2 regions of the Mycoplana sp. BE70 genome follow, and region 2 is predicted to be linked to the other one. Evidence: predicted binding sites of a transcription regulator. Region 2 holds the regulator's gene; the other holds the start of a gene.
What was found. Region 2 encodes HrcA, which represses chaperone genes, less so after heat shock. Its sites were predicted from a motif close to GTTAGCACTCNCNNNNNGNGAGTGCTAAC; they were not measured.

Region 1 (15,457 bases), on a different contig from region 2:
TCGTGGAGAAGCTTACGAATGGCGTGTCCGTCCAGATCCGATACCGGGTCCTTCCCGATGGTGGCTGGGTGGTGACCTATGAGGACATTTCAGAGCGCTTGCGCAACGAGGAACAGATCGCTTTCATGGCGCGGCATGACGGCCTGACGGGGCTGCCGAACCGCGCGAATTTCAACGACAGTCTCGCCGCTGCCGTCGACCACGCCGACCGCTACTCCGGCAAGGTCGCCGCAATCGGCATCGACCTCGACAAGTTCAAGGAAATCAACGACACTCGCGGCCATTCCGCAGGCGATCAGGTGCTGATCACGCTGTCGCAGCGCATGCAGGCCTGCCTCGAGCCCGACGAAAAGATCGCCCGCTTCGGTGGTGACGAGTTCGCCGCCTCCAAACGCTTCGACGACATTGCCGATCTCAACGATTTCATTGCGCGCCTGGAGGTTTGCTTCCAGGAGGACATCGTTATCGACGGGTACGAAATCAAGCCGGCCGCGAGCCTCGGCGTTGCCATTTATCCGCAGGACGCCAGCGACCTTGAAGCGCTTCTCAACAACGCAGACCTGGCCATGTACCGGGCCAAGGACGCGCTGATGGAGACAGTTTGTTTCTATGAGGTCTCCATGGACGAGGCCGCGCGAAGCCGCCGCCTTATCGCCAAGGATCTCTGGCTTGCGATCGAGCGCAACGAGCTTCAACTGCACTATCAGGTCCAGAAGGCGGTCGATTCCGGATCCATCACCGGTTATGAAGTGCTGCTGCGCTGGCACAACGCCGAGAGAGGCACGATTGCGCCATCGGATTTCATTCCAATTGCCGAAGAGTGTGGAGCGATCATCCCGCTTGGCGAGTGGGTGCTACGCGAGGCTTGCAAGGAGGCCGCGAGCTGGGAGAAGCCGCACAAGATCGCCGTCAACCTTTCCCCCGTTCAGCTCGGCCATGCCGACGTGGCAGCTCTGGTGCATCGCGTTCTGATCGAGACGGGTCTTTCACCTGAGCGGCTCGAGCTGGAAATCACGGAATCGACCATCATCGGCGACAAGCAGCGCGCCCTCCACACGCTGCGCCAGATCAAGGCGCTCGGCGTCACCATCGCGATCGACGATTTCGGAACCGGCTATTCGTCCCTGGAAACGCTCCGTTCGTTTCCGTTCGACAAGATCAAGTTGGACCGCAGCTTCATGAACGAGGTGGAGGAAAGCCCGCAGGCAAAGGCGATCCTCCGCGCGATCGTGGCGCTCGGGCAGACCTTGGAGGTGCCTGTGCTCGCCGAAGGCGTCGAGACCAGGGACCAACTCGATATCCTCCGCTCCGAAGGATGCGCGGAAGCGCAGGGATACTATCTCGGTCGGCCGCAGCCGATGACCGGCACGAGTGAAACGAGGGCCGCCTGAGACCGCGGCGACCCTGCGGTCGCCAGCCACGGGTTGTCAGGCTGTCTTCTATCACTGCGACATGAAGCAGTGGCCGGTGCGATCGAGCTGGAAGCGGGGAAAAAAGAAGACGCCGATGATCGTGCCCGCATAACGCTGCTCGAGGCCAGTCGATTCGCCGATGCAGAAGACCGGCTGGCGTGGCGCGCCCGTCGTGTTGATCGTCGTCGAAAAACAGAAGCTCGAGGATGCCGTCGCCGCTTGCTCGAACAGTTCGAGAACGCGGTTGCGATCCTGCGGCTCATAGCGGCGCACGAGGTTGAGAAGGCCGCAATTGCGTTGATCCAGCCCGTGCATGCGCGCGGCTTTGTCACCCAGGCGAAAGAGGCCATTCGACAGGTCGCCCGTCCAGCGCTCGGTGATACAGTATTGTGTCAGGAGCTCATTGTCCGAGGCATCGAAAGACACGGAGCCGGGCACGAATGGCGAGACGAAGGCGGACTTGGCAATCTTGAACACATCTAACCCCAGCCGGCAGGCCCGGCTCGACCACGATGCCGCCTGTTAGCTGCGGCGCAAGCAAACTGATTGTCTCGGTGAAGGTACGGGCTTCAGCCGATTGAAATATACTCCGCGACACCCTTCCGGTTCTCGGAAAGAGGCCTGTGAACGGTTGGCGCCGGTGGACCACGATCCGGCCGGCAATTCCACTATGATTGGTCGTTCTATGATTTCAACGGGCAGTTTGGTTGCACGGTTAACGTGCCATGGCTCCGTGTCATTGTGCCGATTGCCTCCCTCGCCAGTCTATCGCTCGCTTCAGGTGCGTCTATACTGCTAATTTTGCAATCGGCAACAACTGGAAACTAAAATAGTCCAGTATCCGCAAGTTAATTCGGTTCATGACTGACAAACGTCAACAAAAAGGGCGGCCCGAAGACCGCCCTCCTGTATGTCATTAGACTTTCGTCTAATTACATCATTCCGTCCATGCCCATGCCGCCCATGCCGCCCGGCATGCCGCCGGCAGCTTCCTTCTTCGGGAGCTCGGCGATCATGGCTTCGGTGGTGACGAGCAGGCCGGCAACCGAAGCTGCGTCCTGCAGAGCGGTGCGGACGACCTTGACCGGGTCGACGATGCCCATGGCGATCATGTCGCCGAACTCGCCGGTCTGGGCGTTGTAGCCGAAGTTGTCGCTCTTTTCGTCGAGGATCTTGCCGACGACGATCGAAGCTTCGTCACCAGCGTTCTCGGCGATCTGACGGGCCGGAGCCTGCAGGGCGCGGCGAACGATGTTGACACCGGCTTCCTGGTCGGCGTTCTCGCCCTTGACCTTGAGCTGGGCGGAGGCGCGCAGCAGAGCGACGCCGCCGCCCGGTACGATGCCTTCCTGAACGGCAGCGCGGGTCGCGTTGAGCGCGTCGTCGATGCGGTCCTTCTTTTCCTTCACTTCGATTTCCGTCGAACCGCCGACGCGGATCACGGCAACGCCGCCGGCGAGCTTTGCAAGGCGTTCCTGCAGCTTCTCGCGGTCGTAGTCCGAAGTGGTTTCTTCGATCTGGGCCTTGATCTGAGCGACGCGGCCTTCGATTTCAGCCTTCTGGCCGGCACCGTCGACGATCGTGGTGTTTTCCTTGGAGATCGAGACTTTCTTCGCACGGCCGAGCATTTCGAGCGTGACGTTTTCGAGCTTGATGCCGAGGTCTTCGGAGATCACCGTGCCGCCCGTGAGGATGGCGATGTCTTCGAGCATGGCCTTGCGGCGGTCGCCGAAGCCAGGAGCCTTGACGGCAGCGATCTTCAGGCCGCCACGCAGCTTGTTGACGACGAGCGTTGCAAGAGCTTCGCCTTCGACGTCTTCAGCGATGATGACGAGCGGCTTGCCGGTCTGGACGACGGCTTCGAGAACCGGGAGCATCGCCTGCAGGTTCGACAGCTTCTTCTCGTGCAGGAGAACGTAGGCGTCTTCCAGGTCGGCGACCATCTTTTCCGGGTTGGTGACGAAGTAGGGCGACAGGTAGCCTCGGTCGAACTGCATGCCTTCGACGACTTCGAGTTCGGTTTCGGCGGTCTTGGCTTCTTCAACCGTGATGACGCCTTCGTTGCCGACCTTCTGCATGGCTTCAGCGATATCGAGACCGATCTGCTTTTCGCCGTTTGCCGAGATCGTGCCGACCTGTGCAACTTCTTCCGAAGTGTTGATCTTCTTGGCCTTGGCCTGGAGGTCCTTGACGACTTCCTTGACTGCGAGGTCGATGCCGCGCTTCAGGTCCATCGGGTTCATGCCGGCAGCAACGGCCTTGGCGCCTTCGCGGACGATGGCCTGGGCCAGAACGGTTGCGGTGGTGGTGCCGTCACCGGCGATGTCGTTGGTCTTCGAAGCGACTTCGCGGACCATCTGGGCGCCCATGTTCTCGAACTTGTCTTCCAGTTCGATTTCCTTGGCAACGGAAACGCCGTCCTTGGTGATGCGCGGAGCGCCGAACGACTTGTCGATGATGACGTTGCGACCCTTCGGGCCGAGCGTGACCTTCACTGCGTCAGCGAGAATGTCGACGCCACGCAGCATCTTTTCGCGCGCGGTGCGGCCGAACTTGATTTCTTTGGCTGCCATTTTCAAAACTCCTGGTTTCGAAATGCCGGTGGTCCCGGCTTGAATTTACAGAAACGTTCGTGGGGAACCGGCGATCAGCCGATGATGCCCATGATGTCGGCTTCCTTCATGATCAGAAGGTCTTCGCCGTTGAGCTTGACTTCGGTGCCCGACCACTTGCCGAACAGGACGCGGTCGCCGACCTTAACGTCAAGAGCGACGATCTTGCCGCTTTCGTCACGGGCGCCCGAACCGACGGCGACGATTTCGCCTTCCTGCGGCTTTTCCTTGGCAGTATCCGGAATGATGATGCCGCCCTTGGTCTTTTCCTCGGACTCGACGCGACGTACGACGACGCGGTCGTGGAGCGGACGGAAGTTGGTGCTTGCCATTGTCTAATCCCTCGATCAAATGACATGTCCCGGATCGGGAACCGACCCGGTGGATTTGTGTTAGCACTCGCCATAGATGAGTGCTAGCCTGACCGAGATAGGCTCGGGTCCGGATCGAGTCAAGAATTGGCCACCAAAAAAGTTGGCCCCCGTGGATCCGATTGACTTAATTGCCGGGATTATGTTTAACGGTGCCATGGGGTTTGCGAATGCCCCACGAGGCGCCATGCCAAATTTCGCGTCCTTTATAGCACTATCGAGGGACGTATCATGGCTTCCTACAATGCAATCTCTCCCGAAAAACTCGTGAGGCTGATCGGTACGCCGAAAGCGCCGATCATCATTGATGTTCGCGATGACGACGATTTCGCCACCGCTCCCTACCTGCTGCCGACGGCGATACGCCAGGGCCATTCCGATGTCGAGGCCTGGGCCTCGACGCCGGCCTACCGCGACCGCGGCGTGGTCGTTGCCTGCCAGAAGGGGCTGAAGCTCAGCGAAGGCGTTGCCGCCTTGCTGCGCCTTGCCGGCGCACAGGCGGAAATCCTCGAAGGCGGTTTCGCCGCATGGCAAGCGGCTGCCCTGCCGCTTGTTCCAGTCAGGAGCCTGCCACAGGGCAGGACGGCCGGCGGCACGCTCTGGGTCACGCGATCCCGCCCGAAGATCGACCGGATCGCTTGCCCTTGGCTGATCCGGCGGTTCGTCGACCCCGCGGCAAAATTCCTTTTCGTCTCGCCGTCGGAGGTGGAGGCGGTGGCCGCGCGCTTCGGGGCAACGCCCTTCGATATCGAGGGTGTGTTCTGGAGCCATCGCGGCGAGCTTTGCAGTTTCGACGTGTTTGTGGAGGAGTTCGGGCTTGCCTTCCCCGCCCTGAAGCACGTGGCGCGGATCGTGCGGGGCGCCGATACCAACCGACCGGATCTCGAGCCGCAGGCATCGGGCCTGCTTGCGATTTCGCTCGGCCTGTCGCGCATGTATGCCGACGATCTCGAACAGTTGGAAGCCGGCATGCTGATCTATGACGCGCTCTATCGGTGGGCGCGCGATGCCGCCGACGAGATGCATGACTGGGTCTCGCACACGCCCCGCAAGAGGGACGGCCGTGAATAAGCCCATTCTGTCTGGCGGTGCCGATCTGTCGCCGCCGCCGCATCCCTCCTTCCGCGAAGCGCTCGGCGTATGGATGAAGATCGGTCTCCTGAGTTTCGGCGGTCCGGCCGGCCAGATCGCGTTGATGCACAAGGAACTGGTCGACGAGCGCCGCTGGATCTCGGAGAGCCGGTTCCTGCATGCCCTGAACTACTGCATGCTGCTGCCGGGTCCGGAGGCGCAGCAGCTTGCCACCTATGTCGGCTGGCTGCTGCACGGCACGCGCGGCGGTATCGTGGCGGGAACGCTGTTCGTGCTGCCGGGCTTCCTCGTCATCTGTGCGCTGTCGGCCGCCTATGCGGTCTTCCAGCGAACCGACTGGCTGCAGAACCTTTTCTTCGGCCTGAAGGCAGCGGTGCTGGCGATCGTGCTCGAGGCGCTGGTGCGGGTGGCAAGCCGCGCACTGAAGACCCCGTTCATGCGCCTGTTGGCGGCGCTTGCCTTCGTTTGCCTGTTCGTCCTTGCACTGCCCTTTCCGCTGGTCATCGCTGCGGCAGGCATTTGTGGCTACCTTGTCGCGCGAACCGCGCCGGGTCTCCTGCAGCCGCCGGCCGGTCATAAGGCACACGCAGTCGACAAGCCTTCCGTGATTGGCGATGCGTTCCCCGACCGGCAGCGCGGCATCGGCGCAACGCTCGGTATCGTCGTTGCCGGCGCCGTTCTTTGGGCCGCACCCTTTGCTCTTCTGCCGCTGCTTCCCGCCGGACCGGGTGCGTTTGTCGCCATCGGCGTCTTCTTCTCCAAAATGGCGGTCGTCACCTTCGGCGGCGCCTATGCGGTGCTCGCCTATGTCGCCCAGCAGGCGGTCGAGACCTATCACTGGCTGAAGCCGGGCGAGATGCTGGATGGATTGGCGCTGGCGGAGACGACGCCGGGGCCGCTGGTTCTCGTCCTCTCCTTTGTCGGCTTTCTCGCCGCCTTCCGGGATACGGCGGGGCTCGATCCGCTCGCAGCCGGCCTGCTGGGCGCATTCCTCACCACCTGGGTCACCTTCGTTCCCTGCTTTCTCTGGATCTTCCTTGGCGCTCCCTATGTCGAGCGCCTGCGTGCCAACGCTGCCCTGTCCGGCGCGCTGGCGGCGATCTCGGCCGCCGTCGTCGGTGTCATCCTCAATCTGGCCGTCTGGTTCGGCCTGCACGTGCTCTTTCGCGAAGTCGGCGCGTTGCGGCTTGGCCCGATCTCGATGGCGCTGCCGGAACCGGCCTCGCTCGATGCGCTCTCGCTCCTGTTGACGGTCGCAGCGGCCGTGATGCTGTTCCGCCTGCGCCTCGGCATCGTCTACACGCTGCTCGTCTGCGCGGTGGCGGGGTTTGCGCTCAACGCGCTCATTTAGTCGCGGCAGCGGCAAAATTGTCGGCAGGGCCTTGTTTTCTCGATCCGGCTTTGCGATGTCAGCCGGGCTTATCAGGATCGGGAAACAGCATGGCCAAGCGCATTCAGTCCTTCCGCGAGATCACGGACCAGTACGACGTCGTGCTCTGTGACGTCTGGGGCGTGCTGCACAACGGTGTGGAAGCCTTCGCGCAGGCCTCGGAGGCGCTGGCGGAGGCGCGCGCCGCCGGGCTGACCGTCGTGCTGATCACCAATTCGCCGCGCCCCCGGCCCGGCGTGCAAGTGCAGATCCGCGGCCTTGGCGTTCTGGACGAGGCCTATGACCGCATCGTCACCTCCGGCGACGTGACCCGCTCGCTGATCGCCGCCGGTCCGGAAAAGATCTATTTCATCGGTGCCCGCAAGGACGAGGTGCTGCTCGAGGGGCTTGGCGTGAAGGCCGTCTCGGCGGAGGAAGCCGGCATTGTCGTCTGCGCGGGGCTGCGCAACGACGAGAAGGAAACGGCGGACGATTATCGCGCCGAGCTGGAGAAGCTCGCGGCCCGTCATCTGCCTTTCATCTGTGCCAACCCCGATCTGGTCGTGGAGCGCGGTCACCGGCTGATCCCCTGCGCCGGTGCGCTCGCCAAGCTCTACGGAGAGATGGGTGGAAGCACGCTGATCGCCGGCAAGCCGCATCGACCGATTTACGAGAAGTCGCTGGAGGAGGCGCGCGACGTGCGGGACGGGTTCGACCTTTCCCGCGTGATCGCGATCGGCGACGGCATGCCGACCGACGTGCGCGGCGCTGAAGCCTTCGGCCTCGATGTGCTCTATATTTCCGGCGGCATTCACGCCAAGGAGTACGTCAAGGACGGCGTGACCGACGAAGCGAGGCTGGAAGCGTTCCTGGCGCGCGAACAGGCGGCGCCGAAATGGTGGATGCCACGATTGCAGTGATTGGACGACGAGGCCGTATGACCGTATTCCATCGCAACGAAACCAAGGAGCCGCTGCCCGAGCATCTGCGCGCGGGCGTGATTGCGATCGGCAATTTTGATGGCGTTCATCGCGGTCATCAGTCCGTCTTGCAGCGGGCGCTGGACATTGCGAAAGCGCGTGGCGTGCCGGCGCTGGTCCTCACCTTCGAGCCGCATCCGCGCACGGTCTTTCGCCCCGATCAGCCCGTCTTCCGCCTGACGCCGGCGCACCTGAAGGCGCGGATCCTGGAGGGGATGGGGTTCTCGGCGGTGATCGAATATCCCTTCAACCGGCAGTTTTCGCAGACCGCGGCAGCAGACTTCGTCCGTCAGGTGCTGATGGACTGGCTGCACGCCAGTCATGTCGTCACCGGCTTCGACTTCCATTTTGGCAGGGGCCGGGAGGGCGGTCCGGCCTTCCTGATGGCGGCCGGGGAAGAAAACGGCTTCGGCGTGACTCTGGTGGACGCTTACCGCGACGAAAATGCCGAGGTGATTTCGTCGAGCCGTATCCGCGAACTGCTTGCCAAGGGCGACGTGGCCGAGGCCGCGGGCCTGCTCGGCTACCACTACACCGTCGAAACCGAGGTGATCGGCGGCAAGCAGCTCGGCCGGACGCTCGGCTTTCCGACCGCGAACATGCAGCTTCCGCCCGAAGTGGAACTGCGCACCGGCATTTATGCGGTTCGTTTTCGCCGCGCCGATGGTACGCTGTTCGACGGCGTTGCCAGCTTCGGTCGCCGCCCGACCGTGGACAGCAACGGCGCGCCGCTGCTCGAGACCTTCGTCTTCGAGTTTTCCGGCGACCTCTATGGCGAGACCTGTACGGTTTCCTTCTTCGAACACCTGCGCGACGAGCTGAAGTTCGACGGTCTCGACGCGCTGGTCGTGCAGATGAAGCGCGACGAGGAGGAGGCAAGGGCGCTCCTTTCCGGCGTGCGCCCCCTCGGCGAAATCGACCGGCTGCTCTGTTGCTAAAGAAGAAAACGCGCGCGGCCGCGCCACCGCACCTTTTCAACTGGCCGAAAACGCCGTAATACCGCGCGTCATGATGTTCTACCGGCTGACCATCGACCTGCGAATTAGTGGCCCGGCCTTCCGCGCGCTCTGAGCGAGGCCGGAAGGTCCGGGATTTCGGGCGTTGCGAACGACGCCCCCGCCGTCACCGACAGACAGATCCCCTCTTGCAGCGCGACAATTCGCGCGATGAAGCGATAGCCAAGCCATGACCGACACGCCCGAGAAGATCGACTATTCCTCCACTCTCTACCTGCCGCAGACGGATTTTCCGATGCGCGCCGGCCTGCCGCAGAAGGAGCCGGAAACGGTGGCCCGCTGGCAGCAGATGGACCTTTACAAGAAGCTGCGCGCCTCCGCCGCCGGCCGCGAAAAATTCGTGCTGCACGACGGCCCGCCCTATGCCAACGGCAACATCCATATCGGCCACGCGCTGAACAAGATCCTCAAGGATGTCATCAACCGCTCGTTCCAGATGCGCGGCTATGACGCCAACTACGTTCCCGGCTGGGACTGCCACGGCCTGCCGATCGAGTGGAAGATCGAGGAGAAGTACCGCGAGAAGGGCCAGAACAAGGACGAGGTTCCGGTCAACGAATTCCGCCAGGAATGCCGTGACTTCGCCACCGGCTGGATCAAGGTGCAGACCGAGGAGTTCAAGCGCCTCGGCATCGAGGGCGACTTCGAAAACCCCTACACGACGATGAACTTCCACGCGGAAGCCCGCATCGCCGGCGAACTGATGAAGATCGCCAGGAGCGGCCAGCTCTACCGCGGCTCCAAGCCGATCATGTGGTCGGTGGTCGAGCGCACGGCGCTGGCGGAGGCTGAGGTCGAATATGCCGATGTCGAGAGCGACATGATCTGGGTGAAGTTCCCGGTCAAGGAAGGCCCGGACGCACTCGCCGGCACCTTCGTCGTCATCTGGACCACCACCCCCTGGACGATCCCCGGCAACCGCGCGATCGCGTTTTCCTCGCGCTACGCCTATGGCCTCTATGAGGTCGCGACCGCCGAGAACGATTTCGGCCCGCAGCCCGGCGAGAAGCTGATCTTCGCCAAGCGCCTTGCCGACGAGTCCGCTGCCAAGGCCAAGCTGACCTTCAACTTCGTCCGCGACATCGAGGCCGATGAACTGGCCGCGATCACCTGCGCCCATCCGCTGCACGGGCTCGGCGGCGGCTACGACTTCAAGGTGCCGCTGCTCGACGGCGACCATGTCACCGACGACGCCGGCACCGGCTTTGTCCACACCGCCCCCGGCCACGGCCGCGAGGACTTCGATGCCTGGATGGATAGCGCGCGTGCGCTCGAAGCCCGCGGCATCTCGTCGGCGATCCCCTTTACCGTCGACGACGCCGGCTACTTCACGTCTGACGCGCCCGGCTTTGGTCCGGATGCCGAGGGCGGCGCCGGCCGCGTCATCGACGACAAGGGCAAGAAGGGCGATGCCAACGAGCGTGTCATCAAGGCGCTGATCGCCCGTCATGCACTGTTCGCGCGCGGCCGCCTGAAGCACTCCTATCCGCATTCCTGGCGCTCGAAGAAGCCGGTGATCTTCCGTAACACGCCGCAGTGGTTCGTCTATATGGACAAGGAACTCGGCGACGGCACGACGCTGCGCTCGCGCTCGCTGTCTGCCATCGATGACACCCGTTTTGTGCCCGCGGCCGGTCAGAACCGCCTGCGCGCGATGATCGAAGGCCGTCCGGACTGGGTGCTTTCGCGCCAGCGCGCCTGGGGCGTGCCGATCGCGATCTTCGCCGACGAGCAGGGTGAAATCCTCGTGGATGAGGCCGTCAACGCCCGCATTCTCGAAGCCTTCGAGAAGGAAGGCGCCGACGCCTGGTTCGCCGACGGTGCCAAGGAGCGCTTCCTCGGCAACGACCACGACCACGTCCGCTGGACGCAGGTTATGGACATCCTCGACGTCTGGTTCGACTCAGGGTCGACCCACACCTTCACGCTCGAAGACCGTCCTGACCTGAAGTGGCCGGCCGACGTCTACCTGGAAGGCTCCGACCAGCATCGCGGCTGGTTCCACTCGTCGCTGCTCGAAAGCTGCGCCACGCGCGGCCGCGCGCCCTATGACGCCGTCGTCACCCACGGGTTCACGATGGACGAGAAGGGCGAGAAGATGTCGAAGTCCAAGGGCAACGTTGTTTCGCCGCAGGACGTCATGAAGGACGCCGGCGCCGACATTCTGCGCCTCTGGGTGATGACCACCGACTACTGGGAAGACCAGCGCCTCGGCAAGACGATCATCCAGACCAACATCGACGCTTACCGCAAGCTCCGCAACACCATCCGCTGGATGCTCGGCACGCTCGCGCACGACAAGGGCGAGGAAATCGCCTATGCCGAGATGCCGGAGCTGGAAAAGCTGATGCTGCACCGGCTTGCCGAATTGGATCAGCTCGTCCGTGAGGGTTATAACGCCTTCGATTTCAAGAAGATCGCCCGGGCGCTGATCGACTTCTCCAACGTCGAGCTCTCGGCCTTCTACTTCGACGTTCGCAAGGATGCGCTCTACTGTGACGCACCCTCTAGCCTGCGTCGCCGTTCGGCGCTGGCGGTGATCCGCAAGCTGTTCGACTGCCTAGTGCTGTGGCTGGCGCCGATGCTGCCGTTCACGACGGAAGAGGCCTGGCTTTCGCGCAAGGCCGATGCCGTCTCGGTTCACCTCGAACAGTTCCCGGAAATTCCGGCCGAGTGGAAGAACGAGGCGCTCGAGGCGAAGTGGGAGAAGATCCGCACTGTCCGCACCGTCGTCACCGGCGCGCTCGAGATCGAGCGCCGCGAGAAGCGCATCGGCTCGTCGCTGGAGGCAGCACCCGTCGTCCACATCGCCGATCCGGCATTGCTGGCGGCGCTTGAGGGCGAGGACTTCGCCGAGATCTGCATCACCTCGGCGATCACGCTCGTTGCGGGCGAGGGGCCAACCGAAGCCTTCCGTCTGCCGGAGGTTTCCGGCGTTGCCGTCGAGCCGAAGCTGGCCGAGGGCAAGAAGTGCGCGCGGTCCTGGCGCATCACCACCGATGTCGGCTTGGATGCGGACTATCCGGACGTCTCCGCTCGGGACGCGGCGGCGCTTCGCGAGATCGGCTTCCGCGCCGCGGCCTGAGGGCTCAACCCGACGAAAGGTTGTGCACAAGACACGCAAGATACCGGATGAATTGCGCTTTTGCGCTTCATCCGGTATTGCTGCCTGAAAATCGTCGGATTTTTCCGCCAACGCACGGCATTCGACGGACGTGATCGAAGCGATTCACCGGCTTTGCTGGGAAGGGTTTGCATGAGAATGACGCGAGGAATTCGACTGGGCGCCAGCGTGGCGGCACTGCTTGGCGCATGCGCCATTCTTTCCGGCTGCATCGGCGGCCCGACCTACGGAACCGACAAGACAAGCGGCGAACAGCTGATGGACGACCTCGGCAATTCCGTGATGCTCAGGACGCCGAACAGCGGCGACAAGAAGATCGCCTACCAGCCGCGCGGCGGCCTCGTGGTCCCCAAGGATCAGGGCCAGCTCGTGGCGCCGCAGAAGTCGCTCGCCTCCACCGCCGACAATCCGCAATGGGTGGAAAACCCCGAAGACATGCGCGATCGCCTCAAGGCCGAGGCGACCGAGAACGAGCGCAAGATCGGCTACAATTCGCCCCTGCAGACGCAGCACAACACGATGCGGCAGCTCTCGACGAAGGAGCAGACCGAGCAGTACCGCGAGGCGCGCCGGGTGCAGCAGGGCATCTATTCCGACAAGCGCCGCTACCTCAGTGATCCGCCGCTCGACTACCGCAAGATGCCCGAAGAGGCTGCCGCCGACCTCGGCGAGCCGGAGAAGAAGAAGGAGCGCCGGCGCCTGAAGGAGGCCAAGATGGCCAGCGGCGGCTCGACGTGGTGGCCTTTCTGATCCGATGAGCTACCGCATTCGCAACGCGACCGCCGCCGATGCGGCGATCATCCTGCGTTTCATCACCGAACTGGCCGTCTACGAGAAGGCGGGACATGAGGTCGAGGCGACCGTCGAAACGCTGACGGCTTCGTTGTTCGGCCCTGAGGCCGTGACACGCGCGGTGATCTGCGAGACCGAAATGGGCGAACCGGTCGGATTCGCCGTGTGGTTCTACAACTATTCCACCTGGCAGGCCCGCAACGGGCTTTATCTCGAAGATCTCTACGTGACACCAGAACATCGCGGTGCCGGCGTGGGGCGCAAGCTCCTGCGGCATCTCGCCCAGGTCGCCGTGGCCGAAGGCTGCGGTCGCTTCGAATGGAGCGTGCTCGACTGGAACGAGCCGGCGATCCGCGCCTATGACGCGATCGACGCCGAACCGCAGACCGAGTGGATACGCTACCGCCTGGCGGGCGAAAAATTGAAGGCATTTGCAGCCGGTTGATGCGTCCGTGTTGTGAAAGCCGCAAATTTCATTTCACATCTCATATCTTCTTAACCCGGCAGGGATAGCTTCCGCCGCATGTTGGGTATCAGCAGAAAAACGGCCATGAAGGCTGCGGTTACGACGGGAGCCTCCGTCGTTGTTTCCGTTTGCATCGTTCTGTTGCTGGTGCCGATGCTGGGCGGCCACCCGGACGGTCCGGGCTTTTGGATGAGTGTCCTGTGTCCGTTGCTTATCGGCGGCCCGGCCAGCACCTACCAATTCCACCAGAAGGAAATAACCGCACGTCAACGCGACGCTCTGGCGCGTATGCATGTCGAGCTGGAAGACGCACATCTGGCGTTGAAAAAGCTGCATGCTGACCTTGAGCGCAAGGCCCGAACCGATTCTCTGACTGGCGGCCTCAACCGTGAGGCGTTCTTCGCCAGCTTTGAAGCGGAGGGGGCCAACAATGCAGGGCCTGTTGCGCTGTTGATCGCCGACGCGGATCACTTCAAGAAGGTCAACGATGCCTTCGGTCATCTCGTCGGTGACGAGGCGTTGCGAATGATCGGTGCCGTCATGGCCCGAACCGTCGGAGAAGGCGTTCCGTGGGCCAGGATTGGTGGGGAAGAATTCGTCGCCTTCCTGCAGGGGGCGGATCGCACCAGCGCCGTTCAGGTGGCCGAGCGCATCCGCCGCTCCGTCCTGGCAAGCGGCCTCTCGGCCGACGGGCAACCGGTCCCCTTGAGTGTCAGCATCGGAATCGTGTGCAGCGATGGCCCTTTCGATCCAATGGAGTTGTTTCGTCAGGCGGATGCAGACCTTTACCGCGCGAAATCTGCGGGTAGAAATTGCATCGTGATGGACGGATGCGAGGTATCCGCATCCAGCATGGCTGCTTGAGATCAGTCGCCCTCGCGACGCTCCCGGAAGAACTGTCTGAGTATCTCTGCCGCCTCGATCTCCTGCAGGCCTGAATAGACCTCGGGCGCGTGGTGGCAGGTGGGCTGATTATAAAAGCGCACGCCGTTGTCGACGCCACCGCCCTTGGGGTCCTCGGCGCCATAATACAGCCGCCGCAGCCGGGCAAAGGAGATGGCGGCGGCACACATGGTGCAGGGTTCAAGCGTGACATAGAGGTCCGCCTCGTTGAGGCGTTCGTTGCCGAGGATTTCGGCCGCGGCGCGGATGACCAGGATTTCCGCATGCGCGGTGACGTCGTGATCCGCGCGCGTGCGGTTGCCGGCGCGCGCGATAACCTTTCCCGCATGGACGAGAACGGCGCCGATCGGCACCTCACCGCGTTCTGCAGCCTGATGTGCCTCCGCCAATGCCTGGTCCATGAACCTATTCGTCATGCCCGCTCACAATTTCTCTTAACCCCGGTCGCCTGACCTGATACGACACGCCAAAACGGTAGGCAAACAACATATGACATCCAGAGACAAGCCAAAACGGCCGGGCGCAAAGCCCTTCGACCGCGATCGCAAGCCGCGTGACGGCGCCGGCAAGCCCGATGGCAGGAAGCCGTTCGGCGCAGGCGCAAAGGCGGCCGGCTTCGCCAAGTCCGAACGGGGTTCTTCCAAACCGCAGGGATCGTGGAAGGACGAAAAGCGGGACTTCGGCAAGAAGGCCGGAACGAGCGCGCCGGCGGCTGCCGCCAGCCCGACCACCGGGCAGGAACCCGAACGCATCTCCAAGCTGCTCGCGCGCGCCGGCGTGGCCTCGCGCCGCGACATCGAGCGCATGATCATGGACGGCAGGGTCAGCGTGAACGGCGTCGTGCTCGACACGCCGGTCGTCAATGTCACCTTCTCAGATCAAATCGAGGTGGATGGCGTTCCCATCCGCGGCATCGAGCGCACGCGCCTGTGGCTCTATCACAAGCCCGGCGGCCTGGTGACGACCAATGCCGATCCCGAAGGTCGCCCGACCGTGTTCGAGCACCTGCCGGAGGACCTGCCCCGCGTGATGTCGGTCGGCCGTCTCGATATCAACACCGAAGGCCTGCTTCTTCTGACCAATGACGGTGGTCTCGCGCGCGTCCTGGAACTGCCGACCACGGGTTGGCTGCGTCGCTACCGCGTGCGTGCCCACGGCAAGATCGACCAGGAAGCGCTGGATCGGCTCAAGGACGGCATCGCCGTCGACGGCGTACTCTACGGCGGCATCGAGGCGACGCTGGACAAGGTTCAGGGCTCGAACGTCTGGATCACGATGGGGCTTCGCGAGGGCAAGAACCGCGAGGTCAAGAACGTGCTC
Region 2 (15,457 bases):
AGATGCCGTTGTCGGACAGGAAGATCTGCCAGGAGTAGATGCGCACCAGGTAGCTGGTGAAGAAGGGTATCACCATCAGAAACACGGCCCAGCGCCGTGCGGTGTCCGAAAGCTTGTAGGCGATCGCATAGGCGCAGGGAAAGGCAACCGCGCTGGTGATGATGGCAGCCGCCGTAGCGAGCGCGAAGGTTCGCAGATAGGCATCCCAGAAGACGCCGCGCGAGAGCATCCAGACCCAGTTGACGGTGTCGAAGTTCGGCTCCATGCGGAAGTTCCGGACCGTCCAGAAACTGAGAGCGATCAGGAACAACAATGGCGCGAGAAAGAACATGACCTGCCAGACGAGCATCGGCAGCGAGAAGGTCAGACCATAGAGAGTTATTGATTTCCGCATCGTGTAGTCCCACGTCCATGCGACTGCACGGCCAGCACCGCGCAGGATTGCCGGAAAGAACGGGCGGGCCCCGAGGCCCGCCCTGACGAGTGTCGGCAGTTATGCAGGTCTGGTGGCGCTACGCGCTCTTGTATTCGGACCAGAAGTCGTTCCAGGTCTCGAGGCTCTGCTGCACGGGTAACTGCCGGTACTTGATGCGGCCGTTGCGGATCAGGTCCATCGCGTTGCTCTCATTGAGCAGCATTCCCTGGCGCTTGGCCTCTTCCGGCGTTTCCACGGCCAGCAGCTCCCAGCCCTTCTTGTTCGGGATCAGGCAGGGATAGGCAGCCATGTTGGCCGACTTCACCTGGCCCTTGGCCGAGGTGATGTACTGGATCCACTTCTTGGCAAGATCGGCCTTCTGCGAGCCCTTGCCGATGGAGAAGGATTCGGTGAACTGGAGACCGCCTTCCTCCGGGATGACGCTGCGTACCTTGGCGCCGCCCTTTTCAAGGGCACCGGTGATCCAGTCGCCGATGCCGGCCATGACCAACATCTGTCCGTTCTGCAGCGACGAGAAGGTGCCGCCGTAGTCGAAGAAACCGCCGATCTGCGGGCGCAGCGTTTTGGTTACTTCCTGCACCTTTTCCCAGGCGGATTCGTCGATGTCATAAGGAGAGGCGTTGCCGTTCAGCAGGCTGATCTGGCCGAGATTGGGCAGGTGCCAGTCGAAATGGCCGACCTTGCCCTTCAGCTTCTCGTCCCAGTAGACTTTGTAGGTCGAGGCCTCCTTCTCGGTGATCGCCTCGGTGTTGTAGGCAACCCCCAGGAAACCGAAACGGGTGATCACCGAATAGAGCTTGCCATCCTGCCAGTGGCCGGGGAATTGCTGGAACTCCGGAAAGAATTCGTCGAAAGCGTAGTCCTTCGGGTCGAGTTCCTCGATGTAGCCGGCAGCGTTGAGCTGCTGGACGTACTCGGCATCGGAGAGGATGATGTCGAAGGTGCCGGGAGGCGACTGGGCGATCAGGCCCAGCATGTTGTCGCCGCCGGTATAGTATTTTGGCTTGAACTTGACGTTGTTCTCCGCCTCGAATTCCGCGACGACGTCGGGTTCGGCATGACCGTACCAGGCGAGCATCGTCAGCTCGGTCGGTGCGGCGAAAGCAAGGCGGCTCAGATAGGGTGTAGCCAAAATCCCGCCGCCCACGATGGCGGTGCTTTTCAGAAACTCACGCCGGGTACGGCGCTCCGACGGTATAACCTTGACGCTCATTCCATTCCCCTCCCGTTTGTTATGAGAGAAGCGTATGCAGCGTCCATGCATTTGAAAAATTAATTCTCATAATTTTTGCATTTGCTTTTCTTATCGCCGATCAAGTTCCGAATAACGACTCCGCGGGGACGATGAAACGCCTGCTTCGTCAAGCCGCGAGATGATGTGGTTGACCAGCCCGATACCGGCGTCGGACAGACGCGGGTGTTTGTAGAAAAGACCAACACGAATCTCGGCGAGCGGCGGGAGGCCGTCGCGCTCATCGAGGGCGCGCATGCCCGGAAGCATCGTATACTGCGTCAGCGCGCTGACACCCAGACCGTTCACCACGGCATTCTGAAGGCCGGCGATGCCAGAGCCGGTATAGGCGACACGCCAGCGGATCTGCGCGTCGTCCAGCGCCTGGATCATCCTTGCGCGATAGGCGCAGCCTTCGGGATGTGCTGCAAGGCAAATGCCGATGGCCGGATCGAAACTGACATCTGCCGCCGCCGCCCAGATCGGTCGCTCGATCCACGACCGCGACAAATATTGCGCGCGCTCTCCGTTGACCATGGCCACCGCTATGTCGAGTTCATCGGCGTGCAGCCGGTCGAGGATCTCGGCGCTCCACCCGCAATGCAGTTCGAGCGATATGTCCGTATGCTGGCGGGTGTACTCCGTGATCACGCCCTGCAGGAAGGCCACCGCATAGTCGTTGGGAAGGCCGACGCGGATGACCCCGGCGATTTTTGACCGGTCGAAATAGGAGGCGACCTCGTCGTTCAGCCGCAAGATCTCACGCGCATAGCTCAAGAGCATCTCCCCCTCGCTGGTCAGGAGAAGCGTACGGCCGACCTGCTTGATGATCGGAGAGCCCACAAGCTCCTCAAGCCGCCTGATCTGCAGCGAGATGGCCGGTTGCGTTCGCCCAAGCGCTTCGCCCGCCTTGGTGAAAGCGCCGAGGTCGATGACCGAGACGAAGGTTCGCAGTAGGTCTGTCTGGAAGTTGACGATGTTGCGCACGGATTTGAATTTCTCATGTAACGATGACGATTATAAATTTCCCATATTCTCCGGCAAGCAGCAATTATTCCTCTTCAACTTAGATGAGGAGATGTTAATGCCAGCCGATTCCGTTTTCGCCGCCGAACTGCCCTGGCCGGATTACGACGCCAAGGTGCGGGACGGCTCCGTTCCGATCCTGATCCCGATCGGTTCGATGGAACAGCACGGCCATCACATGCCGATGCATGTCGATGTGCTGCTGCCGGTCGAGTTCGCCCGGCGTGTCGCGGGCCAGGTTGGCGCGCTGGTGGCCCCGCCGTTCACCTATGGCTACAAGTCTCATCAGAAGTCCGGCGGTGGCAATCACTTGCCGGGAACGACGAGCCTCGATGGCGCCACGCTGGTTGCTGCGCTGCGCGACGTCATCAAGGAATTCGCGCGCCACGGCGTCCGGAAAATAAGCCTGGTCAATGGCCACTTCGAGAACTCCTGGTTCATCATCGAGGGAATCGATCTGGCACTGCGTGAACTGCGCTGGAGTGGCATCGACGACATGAAGATCGTCGTGCTTTCCTATTGGGACTTCGTCGACAAGGCGACGATTGCAAAGCTCTATCCGGACGGCTTTCCCGGCTGGGACATTGAACACGGCGGCGTGCTGGAGACGTCGCTGATGCTGGCACTGCATCCGCACATGGTTCATCTCGAGCGCGCCATCGACCATCCGCCCGCCAGTTTCCCCCCCTACGACGTCTATCCGCCGAAGCCCGAATGGACGCCGCAGTGCGGCACGCTTTCCTCACCCAAGCAGGCCTCCGAGGAAAAGGGCCGGATTCTTCTCAACGTCTGCGTAGACGGTATCGTCAAGGCGTTGCGGACTGAGTTCCAGGGCTGACGGGTTCCGTCCGAATGCGCAGAGCGGGCCAGCAGTTGTCTCTGCTGGCCCGCTTCTGTTTCAAGGCGCTTAGTTGCGGATGATGTTGTGCTCCGGACCGAACGGGAAGCCGGTGATGTTCTCGGCGCCGTCTTCCTTGACGATCAGGATGTCGTGCTCGCGATAACCGCCAGCGCCGGGCATGCCTTCCGGCAACATCACCATCGGTTCCATCGAGACCACCATGCCGGGTTCCAGAACCGTATCGATATCCTCGCGCAGTTCCACGCCCGCCTCGCGACCATAGTAATGGGAGAGCACGCCGAAGGAGTGGCCATAGCCGAACGAGCGGTACTTCAGGAGGTCCCACTCGCGGTACATCTCGTTGAGCTCGATGGCGATGTCCTTGCAGCGTGCACCCGGCTTGATCAGCTCGAGGCCGCGGCGGTGGACGGCGACGTTCTTCTCCCAGATGTCGAGGCTCGCATCGTCGACATGATCGCAGAACAGCGTCCGCTCCAGCGCCGTGTAGTAGCCGAAGATCATCGGGAAGGTGTTGAGCGACAGGATATCGCCCGACTGCACGATGCGGTTGGTCACCGGGTTGTGGGCGCCATCGGTGTTCATGCCGGACTGGAACCAGGTCCAGGTGTCCATGAGTTCGACGAAGGGGAACGACTTGGCGATCTCGCGGATCATCGCGTTGGTCGTGGCGATCGCGACCTCGTGCTCCGGCACGCCGGCCTTGACGGCGGCCACGCAGGCGGCACCGCCGATGTCGCAGACGCGGGTGCCCTCGCGGATCAGCTTCTGCTCTTCAGCTGACTTGATCGTCCGCATCCACATCGACGGCTGGCCGACGTCGACGAACTCCACGCCCGGCAACGCCACTTCCAACTGGCGGCGGAAATCGAGCGTGACGTGGTCGAACTCGATGCCGATGCGCTTGGCACCCGGAGTAAGCTGCCGCACGGCCTGATAGAAATTGTCCCGGCGCCAGTCCGAGTAGGTGATGTTGTCGCCGAAGCTGCGGCGCCAGGGCTGGCCGCCGTCAATGCCTGCCGAGATCGTGGTGGCGTTGTTGTGGTCGATGACCATCCCGTATTTGCGGCCGAAATAGCAGTAGAGCCAGCCGGAATAGTAGTTGATGCAGTGATAGGAGGTGAACAGTGCCGCATCGACATTGTTTTCGGCCATCCAGCGACGCACGTCGTCCTGTCGGCGTTTCATTTCACCATCAGAGAACGGCGAGTACTCCTTTTCGCCGTTGTGCCATTTCATCACGTGCAGCATGTCGTCCATCATTGCATTCCTCCATCGCTCAGGACCGAATGATGTCGACGTTACAGAGGAAGGCTGTATCAGCAAAATTTATTCATATCATGGCGTCATTTAGAAAGTTTATGTTCATGCGTCAGCCCGCCCTTTGCGCGCGAGAGGCTGGAACGCGCCAAAGCAAAAGGCTGCGAAATACCACCATTTAAGAAACAAATTAGGTTTGGCCCTCAACGGTCTGTACCGTGGCTGCGGAAAACAGCTCGGGAGAGCGGAAATGACTGGCGATGTGCTCGGCAAAATGGCGCTCCACTTTGGCAGCCGGTTGTCGTTCGGCGCGGCCCGGCGGACGTCATTCGAGTGGCTTGGGTTGTTTTTCCATCGGAAGGCCGACGAACAGGAGGAGACCGGCGCCGAGATCGACAGTTCGCCGATCTTCATCTGCGGAATCGGCAGACCGGTCTATGTTTATCCTGGGCGGAGAAATCCGTCCTTGCACGCCAAACCCGAAGAGCAGCGAATCGAGGCGCATTTGCTCTGAACGACGCGGCGGGGACTATTTTGCAAGCGTGTCCGACTTGATGTTGGCGCGGTTCGCAAGATAGCCACTTGATGTGACCATGGTGCTGTGCCGCAGGCTGGGCGGATGCGCGACGGCGAGTTGGCGCTTCAGCAGGCCAGGTCCGCCACCACCGCGTCGAGGATCAGCATGCCGGCGGGCGTGCAGCGCAGGCGGGAATTGCCCAGACGCTCGATGAAGCCGTGGTCGATCAGGAACTGTTCGCGGTCGGGGTCCGGGCCTTGGCCCGACAGCATCTGCCAGCGGGCGAGATCGACGCCTTCGGTGAGCCGCAGCCCCATCAGCAGCAGTTCGTCGGCCTGTTCCGGCAGCTCAAGCACCTCCTGGTCGACCATGCCGTGGCCGTTTTCCTCAACCCGCGAGAGCCAGGTCTCGGGGTGGCGCTCGGTCGCGGTGGCGATTTTTGCGCCGCCCGTGGACACGCGACCATGGGCGCCGGGACCGATGCCGACATAATCGCCATAGCGCCAGTAGGTGAGGTTGTGCCGGCTTTCGGCGCCGGGGCGCGCATGATTGGAGACCTCGTAGGCGGGAAGGCCTTCGCGCGCAGTAATCTCCTGCGTCGCTTCGTAGAGGATCGCCGACTGCTCGCCATCGGGAAGAACAAGCTTGCCGGCCTTGTGCAGACCGAAGAAGGGCGTGCCTTCCTCGAGCGTCAGCTGGTACAGCGACAGGTGGTCGACCGCATAGGAGACAGCCTGCTTCAGCTCCGCATCCCAGTCGGCGACTGTCTGGTTTGGTCTGGCATAGATCAGGTCGAACGACATGCGCGGGAAGATCTCGCGGGCAAGCCGGATCGCCTTGAGCGCATCGTCGACGTCGTGCAGGCGACCGAGGAACTTCAGGTCCCGGTCGTTCAGCGCCTGGACGCCGAGCGAGACGCGATTGACGCCGGCTGCGCGATAGCCGCGGAAGCGCTCCGCCTCGACGCTGGAGGGGTTCGCCTCCATCGTGATCTCGATGCCGTCAGGAGTGTGCCAGTGGCGGGCGATGCCGGACAGGATTGCGTCGACGGTCGACGGCGCCATCAAGGACGGCGTGCCCCCGCCCATGAAGATGCTGGTGACCGTGCGCGGGCCGGAAAGCCGCCGCATCGTCTCCATCTCCTTCAGGAAGGCGGCAACGAAGCGCTCCTGGTCGACCGGCTGATGGCGGACATGGCTGTTGAAGTCGCAGTACGGGCATTTGGCGGCACAGAAGGGCCAGTGCACATAGATGCCGAAACCCGGATCCAGGGGATCCGCGGTGATCGGCTGCTTCGGTGCGAACGGGGTGACCGCCGTCATGGATGGCTCAAGCCTCCAGGCAGGTTTCGACGAAGCGCTTGAACGCGCGGGCGCGATGGGAAAGCGCCTGCGTGTCGCCGGGTTTCCAGCCGTGCTTTTCTTCCGCGCTCATCTCGCCGAAGGTGGTCTCGAAGCCTTCCGGCTGGAAGACCGGATCATAGCCGAAGCCCTGCGTGCCGCGCGGTGGCCAGATGACGGCGCCCTCGATCTCGCCGCGGAACAACTCGGTGTGCCCATCCGGCCAGGCGAGGCAGAGGACGGAGACGAAGCGGGCGGTGCGATCCGCGGGCGTGTCCGCACCCTTCTCCACGAGCGCTGTTTCCACCTTCTCCATGGCCATGGAAAAGTCGCGGCTGCCATCTTCCTTCTCCGCCCAGTTGGCGGTGTAGACGCCGGGCGCGCCACCGAGCGCGTCGATCACCAGCCCGGAATCGTCGGAAAGTGCCGGCAGGCCGGCGGCCTTCGCCGAGGCCAGCGCCTTGATCGCGGCATTCTCCTCGAAGGTGGTGCCGGTTTCGTCCGGCTCGATGAAGTTTAGTTCGGCGGCCGACTTGGCTTCGAACCCGAGCGGGCCGATCAGGTCGCGGATCTCGCGGATCTTGCCGGCATTGTGGCTGGCGACGATGATCGTCCGGGTGTCGAGCTTGCGCATATCGTTTCCTGTCAGGTCAGGCCCCAGAGGCCGGGTTCGGCGCATTCGAGGCTGTTTCCGGCGGGGTCGCGGAAATAGATGGAGCGGGCGCCGGTCGGCCAGCGGAAATCGGCCTCGATGGCGATTCCTGCTTCTTTGAGCTTTTCCGCCCAGAAATCAAGATCGCTGGCGGGAACGCGAAAGCAGACATGCCCCTGTCCGGTCGTGCCGTGGACGGGTACCGGCAAGGATTGCGGCGGCGGTGGGACGATCGTTTCCCTCGGGTTGAAGATCAAAAGCACGCCGGAGCCGCAGCGGAAGAAGACGTGGCGGTTCGCATGCCGGCTGATCTTCTCCAGCCCGAGCAGGCCCCCGTAGAAAGCCTCCGCCGCATCGAGGTTTTCGGCGTAGAGAGCCGTTTCGAGGATGCTCTGAAGGGCTGGTCTCGTGTCAGGCATTGCGTTCGCCTCTCACTCTCCCCGTCCCTCAGGCCCTTCTCCCGCTCGCGGGGAGAAGGTGCCCGAAGGGCGGATGAGGGGCAAGGGCGAAATGCAACGTCTCTCACGCCGGCGCGCGAAGCCGTCAGGCGATCGCCTGTTTTTGCAGCTCGACCAGTTCGGCGATGCCGCTCTTAGCCAGCGCCATCAGGCTTGCGAATTCCTCCTCGGTGAACGGCTTGCCCTCAGCCGTGCCCTGGATCTCGACGATGCCGCCTGTGCCGGTGATGACGAAATTGGCGTCCGTCTCGGCCGCAGAGTCTTCGAGATAGTCGAGGTCGATCACCGACTGGCTGGCGAAAATGCCGCAGGAGATCGCGGCGACGTGGTCCTTCAGAACCTTCTCGACCTTGATCATCCCGCGCGTTTCCATCCACTTCAGGCAGTCGTACAACGCGATCCAGGCGCCGGTGATGGAGGCGGTGCGCGTGCCGCCGTCGGCCTGGATGACGTCACAGTCGATGGTGATCTGTTTTTCGCCGAGCGCGGTCAGGTCGACTACGGCACGCAGCGACCGGCCGATCAGGCGCTGGATTTCCTGGGTGCGGCCGCCCTGCTTGCCGGCCGCCGCCTCCCGCCGCATCCGCTCGCCAGTGGCGCGCGGCAGCATGCCGTATTCGGCCGTGACCCAGCCCTTGCCGCTGTTGCGCAGCCACGGCGGCGTCTTTTCCTCAAGGCTCGCCGTGCACAGCACATGCGTATCGCCGAACTTCACCAGACAGGAGCCCTCCGCGTGCTTGGAATAATTGCGCTCGAAGGAAACCTTGCGCATCTGGTCGGTTTTTCTGCCTGACGGCCGCATCGCGAACTCCGTGTCGTGTCCTTGTCTGGCGATGCTTCTAAACGACTTCGCCGGGAGAGGAAATCGTCGAATTGGCCGATTTCCGGGAATTTCGTTCACGCGGCGCCTCCCCGGCCGGTCGCATTTGCCCTTGTCTGCAAGTGGGCCGGGTCACTATAGTTCCAAAGGCAAAGGGAAACGTTGACCGGCATGGTATTGAGACACTCTGCGGAGACTGACATTCACAAAAAGCTGGACGAGCGTTCTGGCGAGATTTTCCGCCGGATCGTCGAGAGCTATCTGGAGCATGGCGAGCCGCTCGGGTCGCGGAATCTATCCCGCATCCTGCCGATGTCACTGTCGCCGGCTTCCGTGCGCAACGTCATGAGCGACCTGGAGACGCTCGGGCTGATCTATTCGCCCCATGTCAGTTCCGGGCGGCTTCCCACCCAGCTGGGCCTTCGGTTTTTCGTCGACGCCTTCATGCAGGTGGGCAACATCTCAGACGAGGATCGCGCCTCGATCGCCCGGCACGTTCATCGACCGGTGCACGGACAGAGCATCGAGACGATGATGGGTGAGGCAAGCCAGGTGCTTTCCGGCATGTCGCGCGGCGCGGGAATCGTGATCACGGCGAAGAACGATTCGGTGCTCAAGCACGTCGAGTTCATCCGGCTGGAACCGACCAAGGCGCTGGTTGTGCTGGTTGGCGAGCATGACCAGGTCGAAAACCGCATCATCGAGCTGCCGGCCGGCACGACCAATTCGCAGCTGAACGAAGCGGCGAACTTTCTCAATGCACACCTCGCCGGCAGTACGATCCACGAGGCTCGCACCCAGCTCGAACGGTTGCGCCGCGAGGTGCGCCAGGAATTGGATCTGCTGTCACAGGACCTGGTCGAGCGCGGGCTTGCAGTCTGGTCTGGCGGCATCGACGAGAGCAAGCCGACGCAGTTGATCGTGCGCGGCCGCGCCAATCTGCTCGAAGGGCTGGCCGGTATCGAAGATGTCGATCGGTTGAGGATGCTGTTCGATGACCTGGAGAAGAAGGACAGCCTGATCGAGCTTCTGAACCTCGCCGAAGCCGGGTCGGGAGTGCGCATTTTCATCGGCTCCGAGAACAAGCTGTTCTCGCTCTCCGGCTCTTCACTGATTGTGGCTCCGTACCGTGACAGCGACGAACGCATCATCGGCGCGGTCGGCGTGATCGGGCCAACGCGGCTGAACTATTCACGGATCGTGCCGATGGTCGACTACACCGCACAACTGATGTCGCGACTGTCGCGCTGAAGCCAGTTCTGCAAGTTTGTCGAACAAGCCTTGATTTTTTCGATCCGAAGCTCGATATCCGCCTCAACTCCCTCCCATTGTCCGCGCAACTTAAAAGGCGCGCGGACGGCTGGGAGGGAACATGAGCGCCGCGCATCCGCCGGATGGGCAGGGTCGCTTTGGCCGATCAACCTGTGCATGGCCTGGGTATTGTAATCCCGCGCGATGCACGCGATTTCTCAATCCGGAGAAACCAATGACCGACGATACCAGCAAACACGGCCCCGAAGCCGCAAATGACGAGGCCGAGACCGCCGCTGTGTCGCCCGAGAACAACGAAGCCGGCGCGCAGGCGGCAGAGGCCGATCCGGCCGCATTGCTGCAGGCGGAAAACACCGAACTGCGCGACAAGTATCTGCGCCTTGCCGCCGAGATGGACAATCTTCGCCGTCGCACCGAACGCGACGTCAAGGACGCCAAGTCCTACGCCATTGCAGGCTTTGCGCGGGACATGCTGGGCGTTTCCGACAATCTGCGCCGCGGGCTGGAGGCCGTTCCCGCCGAGGCGCTGGAAGCCGGCGAGGCCGGACTGAAGGCGCTGATTGAAGGCGTGGAAATGATCGAACGGTCGATGCTGGCGGCGCTCGAGCGCCACGGCGTGCGCAAGCTGGAGCCGATGGGCGAGAAGTTTGACCCGCATTTCCATCAGGCGATGTTCGAGGTGCCCAACACCGAGGTGCCGAACGGCACCGTCGTCCAGGTCATCCAGGACGGCTACACCATCGGTGAGCGCGTGCTTCGCCCGGCCATGGTCGGCGTCTCCAAGGGTGGCCCGAAGGCACCGGCAAACGGTGGCGACAACCCCGAGCAAGGCTGAACGATCAAGCCTCCGGCATGAACGGGATGAAAGCCCGGCGCTTCGGCGCCGGGCATTTTTTGTTAGCCTTGCCGCAATCGGTTCGGAAAGGATGCTTTTCGCGCGCGACCGCAGGGCCCTCCGTGCATTCCACAGGCGGGATGAAAGGCCTGTTCCGCCCGAGCGTGGAGCGTTACTCTCGGATCTGGTGCACCCCCGTGCCGTCGAATGGCCGCGGAAAAGGGAGGCTTGGAATGAAACAGCCGCTCACCGGGATTTCGCCCATCTCCTTCTACGGCTCGGCCATCATCTCGCTCGGGCTCATCCTCTTCGCCTCCATTTTCCCCGAGGTGGCCGCAGCCCTCTTCAAGCGCGCCAATGACTGGATCATCGCCGAGCTCGGCTGGTTCTACATGCTCGCCGTCGGCGGCTTCGTCATCTTCCTGCTGTTTCTTGCCATCAGCCCGCTCGGCCGGGTCAAGCTCGGCCCCGACGAAGCCGAGCCCGACTACAGCTACAGCACCTGGGTGGCGATGCTGTTCAGCGCGGGCATGGGCATCGGCATCGTCTTCTACGGCGTCGCTGAGCCGATCATGCACTTCAGCGCCCCCCCGGATGCAGAGCCCCGCACGGCGCAGGCGGCGCGGGACGCGATGGAAGTAACCTTCTTCCACTGGGGCGTTCACGCCTGGGCGATCTACGCCGTCATGGGGCTGGCGCTCGCCTATTTCGGCTACCGCAAGGATGAGCCGCTGGTCATTCGCTCGGCCTTCCGTCCGTTGCTGGGCGACCGGATCAACGGCCCGCTCGGCGACGTCATCGATATCTTCGCCGTGGTTGGCACGCTGGCCGGCCTCGCCACTTCGCTCGGCCTCGGCGTCGCGCAGCTCAATGCCACAGGCACCTACCTCTTCGGCCTGGCGCAGAACCTGGAGACGCAGCTCGTGCTGATCGCAATCGTTACCGGGCTCGCCACGGTCACGGTCGCGACCGGCCTCGACAACGGCATTCGCCGCCTCAGCGAGATGATCATCATCGTCTCGTTCATCCTGATGTTCCTGATCCTGGTGCTCGGGCCGACACGCTTCCTGCTGCAGGCCTTTGTCGAGAACATCGGCCTCTACCTGAACGGCTTCGTCGCGCGCACCTTCCACATCTATGCCTACGAGCCGACCGAATGGCTGGGCAGCTGGACGCTGTTCTACTGGGGTTGGTGGATCTCGTGGTCGCCGTTTGTCGGGCTGTTCATCGCCCGCATCTCACGCGGTCGCACCATCCGCCAGTTTCTTTTAGGCGTGCTCTTCGCGCCGGCAGGCTTCAGCTTCATCTGGTTCACCGTCTTCGGCGACGTCGCTATCTGGCTCGACAGGAATGTGGCGGATGGGCAGATCACCAGGACCGTCACGGAGAACATGCCGATCGCGCTGTTCACCGTCTTCGAGTACCTGCCCTGGTCCACCTTCCTCGCCTGGCTGACGGGTCTGCTGGTGGCGGTCTACTTCGTCACTGCCTCGGACGCCGGCGCGCTGGTGATCGCCATGATCACCTCGCAGGGCGACGAGGAGCCGGTGCTGTGGCTGCGGGTGTTCTGGTCGCTCGTTTGCGGCGGCGTCGCCGCCTGCCTGCTCCTGGCCGGCGGGCTGGATGCTGTGCAGATGGCGGCCGTGATCGCGGCGCTGCCTCTGTCGGTCCTCATGGTCCTGATGTGCTATGGAATCTGGAAGGCGCTGAGCGACGAGGTGGCGTTGACGACCAGCGCCAGCCTGCCCGCCGCGCCGATGGTGCCGCACGAGGCGGCCAAGTTCTGGCGGCGGCGCATCAGCGCCATCATCGACCACCCCGGCCGCCCGCAGGTGGAGCGGTTCATCGCCTCGACCGTAGCCAAGGCGTTCGAGACGGTGGCGCGCGAACTGGAAAAACCCGAGGACATCGAGGCCGACGTTGAAAAGACCGAGGACGGCCTGCGCTTTGTGATCAGCCATGGCGAGACGGTGCCGCCCTTCGTCTATGAGGTCCGTCCCGTCAGCAAGCCGATCCCGGCCTTTGTCGTCATTGACGCCGCGCGCAATGAAGGCGGGCGCAACCGCTACTATCGCGCCGAGGTCTTCCTCGCCCAGGGCAGCCGCGGCTATGACATCTACGGCTATGATCTAGACCAGGTGATCGCCGACGTCGTCAACCACTACGGCCGCTACCGCCACTACCTGGCGATCACCGGCTGAGAGTCAGGAAGGCAGAAAGGGGCTCCGCGGAGAGCCGACGTACGCAATCATCGGCGCGCGATCGATTCGCGCAACGATCGGCGAAGGACGCGACACGCGTTCCCCCGGCGCTCGCGGCCCGGCCGGCTCAGGCGGCGTTGGCTTGTTCCTCGCTGAGGCAGGCATAGATCGCCGTCGCCGAATCCGAGGCGCGCAGCTTGGCCACCATGGCCGGATCGCGCAGCACGCGGGCGATACGTGAAAGGGCCTTCAGATGGTCGGCGCCCGCGCCCTCGGGCGCCAGCAGGAGGAAGACGAGGTCGACCGGCTGGTCGTCGAGCGCCTCGAAGTCCACCGCCGTCTCCAGGCGAGCGAAAAGGCCCGTGATCTGGGTGAGATCCTTCAGCTTCCCGTGCGGGATGGCGATGCCGTTGCCGACTCCCGTCGACCCGAGACGCTCGCGCTGCAGGATCACATCGAAGATTTCGCGTTCCTGAAGCCCGGTGACCTTTGCCGCCTTTATCGCCAGTTCCTGAAGCAATTGCTTTTTCGAACTGGCCTTCAGCGCCGGAATAATCGCACTCTGCTGCAGCAAACCTGCCAATGCCATGCCTTTGTCCTCGTGAGCCGCAGTGAAGGGAGTAAGGCGGGATGCGCCCAGCCCCTGGGCGCACCCCCCTGCCACTTTAGCCTTTGATATTGGCTGCATCTATCCAGCCAATATTTCCATCGTTACGTCTATAGACGATATTGAGATCCTCCTGGCCAACGCTGCGGAACAGAAGCACCGGCTCGTCCGTCATGTCGAGCGCCATCACGGCGCTGGCAACGGACATGGTCTTGAGCGTCTTGGTGCTTTCCGCGACGATGGTCGGGGCGTAGTCCGCCGGCAGTTCGTCCGCATCCTCCGGAATCGAATCCATGACCGTGTATGCGACTTCCGCATAGGCCTGGCCATTTCCGTTGTGGTGATCCTTGAGCTTGCGCTTGTAGCGGCGAAGGCGCTTCTCGATCCGCCCCGACGCGGCGTCGAAAGCGAGAACCGGATCGTTCGCTTCGCCATTGGCCTGCAGGGCGGCACCGGTGTCGAGGTGAACCTTGCAGTCGGCACTGAATCGCGGACCGGACTTTGCCACTATGACGTGGCTCGAATAGCCTCCATCGAAATATTTGGTCACGGCCGCTCCGATCTGTTCTTCAATGCGCAAGCGGAACGCGTCGCCGATGTCCATATGTTTGCCGGATACACGCACACTCATGGAGCTTCCTCTCTCATTGTGATTTGCGCGTAACAGTCTATTCCAACCGGACCCGTCATCCAAGCACTTCGCGCGCACAACGCCCCTTTCGCCAGCGGTACCGGGGGAAAATGGGGATATGGCGAGCCGGTTTGTCTTCCCTTCGGAATTGCGGCGGGCATCTATCTGTTCCTGATGAAAGTGTCAACTGCTCCCTCGGTGGCAACCCTCCCGGGACACCGCCCTACGCCTTTGGCAGACGGTCAAAAACCGGAGGCTTTGGCAAGCGCGCGCTTCTCCCGGCGGCGCTGCACCGAGGAGGGAATGTTCATCGCCTCGCGATATTTCGCCACGGTTCGCCGCGCAATGTCGATGCCGCCCTTCTTGAGGACGTCGACGATATCGTCGTCGGAAAGCACGGCCTCGGGCGTCTCCCCGGCGATCAAGGTGCGGATGCGTTGACGCACGGATTCGGCCGAGTGACTGTCGCCGCCGTCGGTGGAGCCGATCGACACGGTGAAGAAATATTTCAGCTCGAACAGCCCCCGCGGTGTCAGCATGTACTTGTTCGAGGTGACGCGGCTGACGGTCGATTCATGCATCTTGATGGCGTCGGCAACCGCTTTCAGATTAAGCGGCCGCAGATGGTCCACGCCGTTGAGAAGGAAGGCGTCCTGCTGCCGCACAATCTCGGTCGCCACCTTCATGATCGTCTTTGCCCGCTGATCCAGGCTGCGGGTCAGCCAATTGGCGTTCTGCAGACATTCGCTCAGGAAGGACTGATCTTCGCTCGCCCGCTCGGTGCGGCGGGAGACGGAGGCATAGTAGTCGTTGTTGACCAGCACGCGCGGCAGCGTCTCGGCATTCAACTCGACGAGCCAGGTCCCGTCGGGGGCCGCACGAACGGTGATGTCGGGGACGACGGAATCGGAGACCCCAGGCTCGAAACGCGCGCCCGGCTTGGGGTCGAGCTTGCGAATTTCCGCCAGCATGTCGACCAGGTCTTCCTCGTCGACGCCGCAAAGTTTTTTCAGCGTGGCGAAATCGCGGCGCGCCAACAGCTCAAGATTGCCGACCAGCTCAGCCATCGCAGGATCGAAGCGGTCACGGGCGCGAAGCTGGATCGCCAGGCACTCGGACAGGGTGCGAGCGAAGACGCCGGGTGGGTCGAGTTCCTGCAGAGCGTCGAGCACGCGCGCGACATCGGTGATCGGCTTGCCGAGTTTGAGCGCCGCCTCTGACAGGTCCGCCAGAAGATAGCCGGACTCGTCGAGTTGGTCGATCAGGTATCCAGCGATGAGCCGATCGACCGGCGAGACAAGCAGAAACGGGA

Region 1: groES (co-chaperone GroES) is a predicted target of HrcA. The motif match lies at 4,416-4,444, and genes of this name have one in related genera.

Annotation. Positions count from the first base shown of each region.
Region 1 covers NZ_JAVDTM010000003.1:280,301-295,757, reverse strand. Annotated here, with positions in the region: gene J2Y48_RS07595 (EAL domain-containing protein) at 1-1,391, shown strand, start outside; gene J2Y48_RS07590 (hypothetical protein) at 1,443-1,889, opposite strand; gene groL (chaperonin GroEL) at 2,345-3,985, opposite strand; gene groES (co-chaperone GroES) at 4,060-4,356, opposite strand; gene J2Y48_RS07575 (sulfurtransferase/chromate resistance protein) at 4,627-5,466, shown strand; gene chrA (chromate efflux transporter) at 5,459-6,838, shown strand; gene J2Y48_RS07565 (TIGR01459 family HAD-type hydrolase) at 6,928-7,776, shown strand; gene J2Y48_RS07560 (bifunctional riboflavin kinase/FAD synthetase) at 7,794-8,774, shown strand; gene ileS (isoleucine--tRNA ligase) at 9,022-11,937, shown strand; gene J2Y48_RS07550 (hypothetical protein) at 12,109-12,726, shown strand; gene J2Y48_RS07545 (GNAT family N-acetyltransferase) at 12,731-13,213, shown strand; gene J2Y48_RS07540 (GGDEF domain-containing protein) at 13,292-14,098, shown strand; gene J2Y48_RS07535 (nucleoside deaminase) at 14,101-14,553, opposite strand; gene J2Y48_RS07530 (pseudouridine synthase) at 14,627-15,457, shown strand, end outside.
Region 2 covers NZ_JAVDTM010000005.1:137,800-153,256, forward strand. Annotated here, with positions in the region: gene J2Y48_RS10995 (ABC transporter permease) at 1-394, opposite strand, end outside; gene J2Y48_RS11000 (extracellular solute-binding protein) at 513-1,649, opposite strand; gene J2Y48_RS11005 (LysR substrate-binding domain-containing protein) at 1,740-2,654, opposite strand; gene J2Y48_RS11010 (creatininase) at 2,752-3,531, shown strand; gene J2Y48_RS11015 (M24 family metallopeptidase) at 3,601-4,815, opposite strand; gene J2Y48_RS11020 (hypothetical protein) at 5,009-5,326, shown strand; gene hemW (radical SAM family heme chaperone HemW) at 5,455-6,651, opposite strand; gene rdgB (RdgB/HAM1 family non-canonical purine NTP pyrophosphatase) at 6,659-7,303, opposite strand; gene J2Y48_RS11035 (VOC family protein) at 7,315-7,740, opposite strand; gene rph (ribonuclease PH) at 7,865-8,581, opposite strand; gene hrcA (heat-inducible transcriptional repressor HrcA) at 8,771-9,850, shown strand; gene grpE (nucleotide exchange factor GrpE) at 10,086-10,706, shown strand; gene J2Y48_RS11055 (BCCT family transporter) at 10,940-12,907, shown strand; gene ptsN (PTS IIA-like nitrogen regulatory protein PtsN) at 13,035-13,496, opposite strand; gene hpf (ribosome hibernation-promoting factor, HPF/YfiA family) at 13,573-14,145, opposite strand; gene rpoN (RNA polymerase factor sigma-54) at 14,388-15,457, opposite strand, start outside.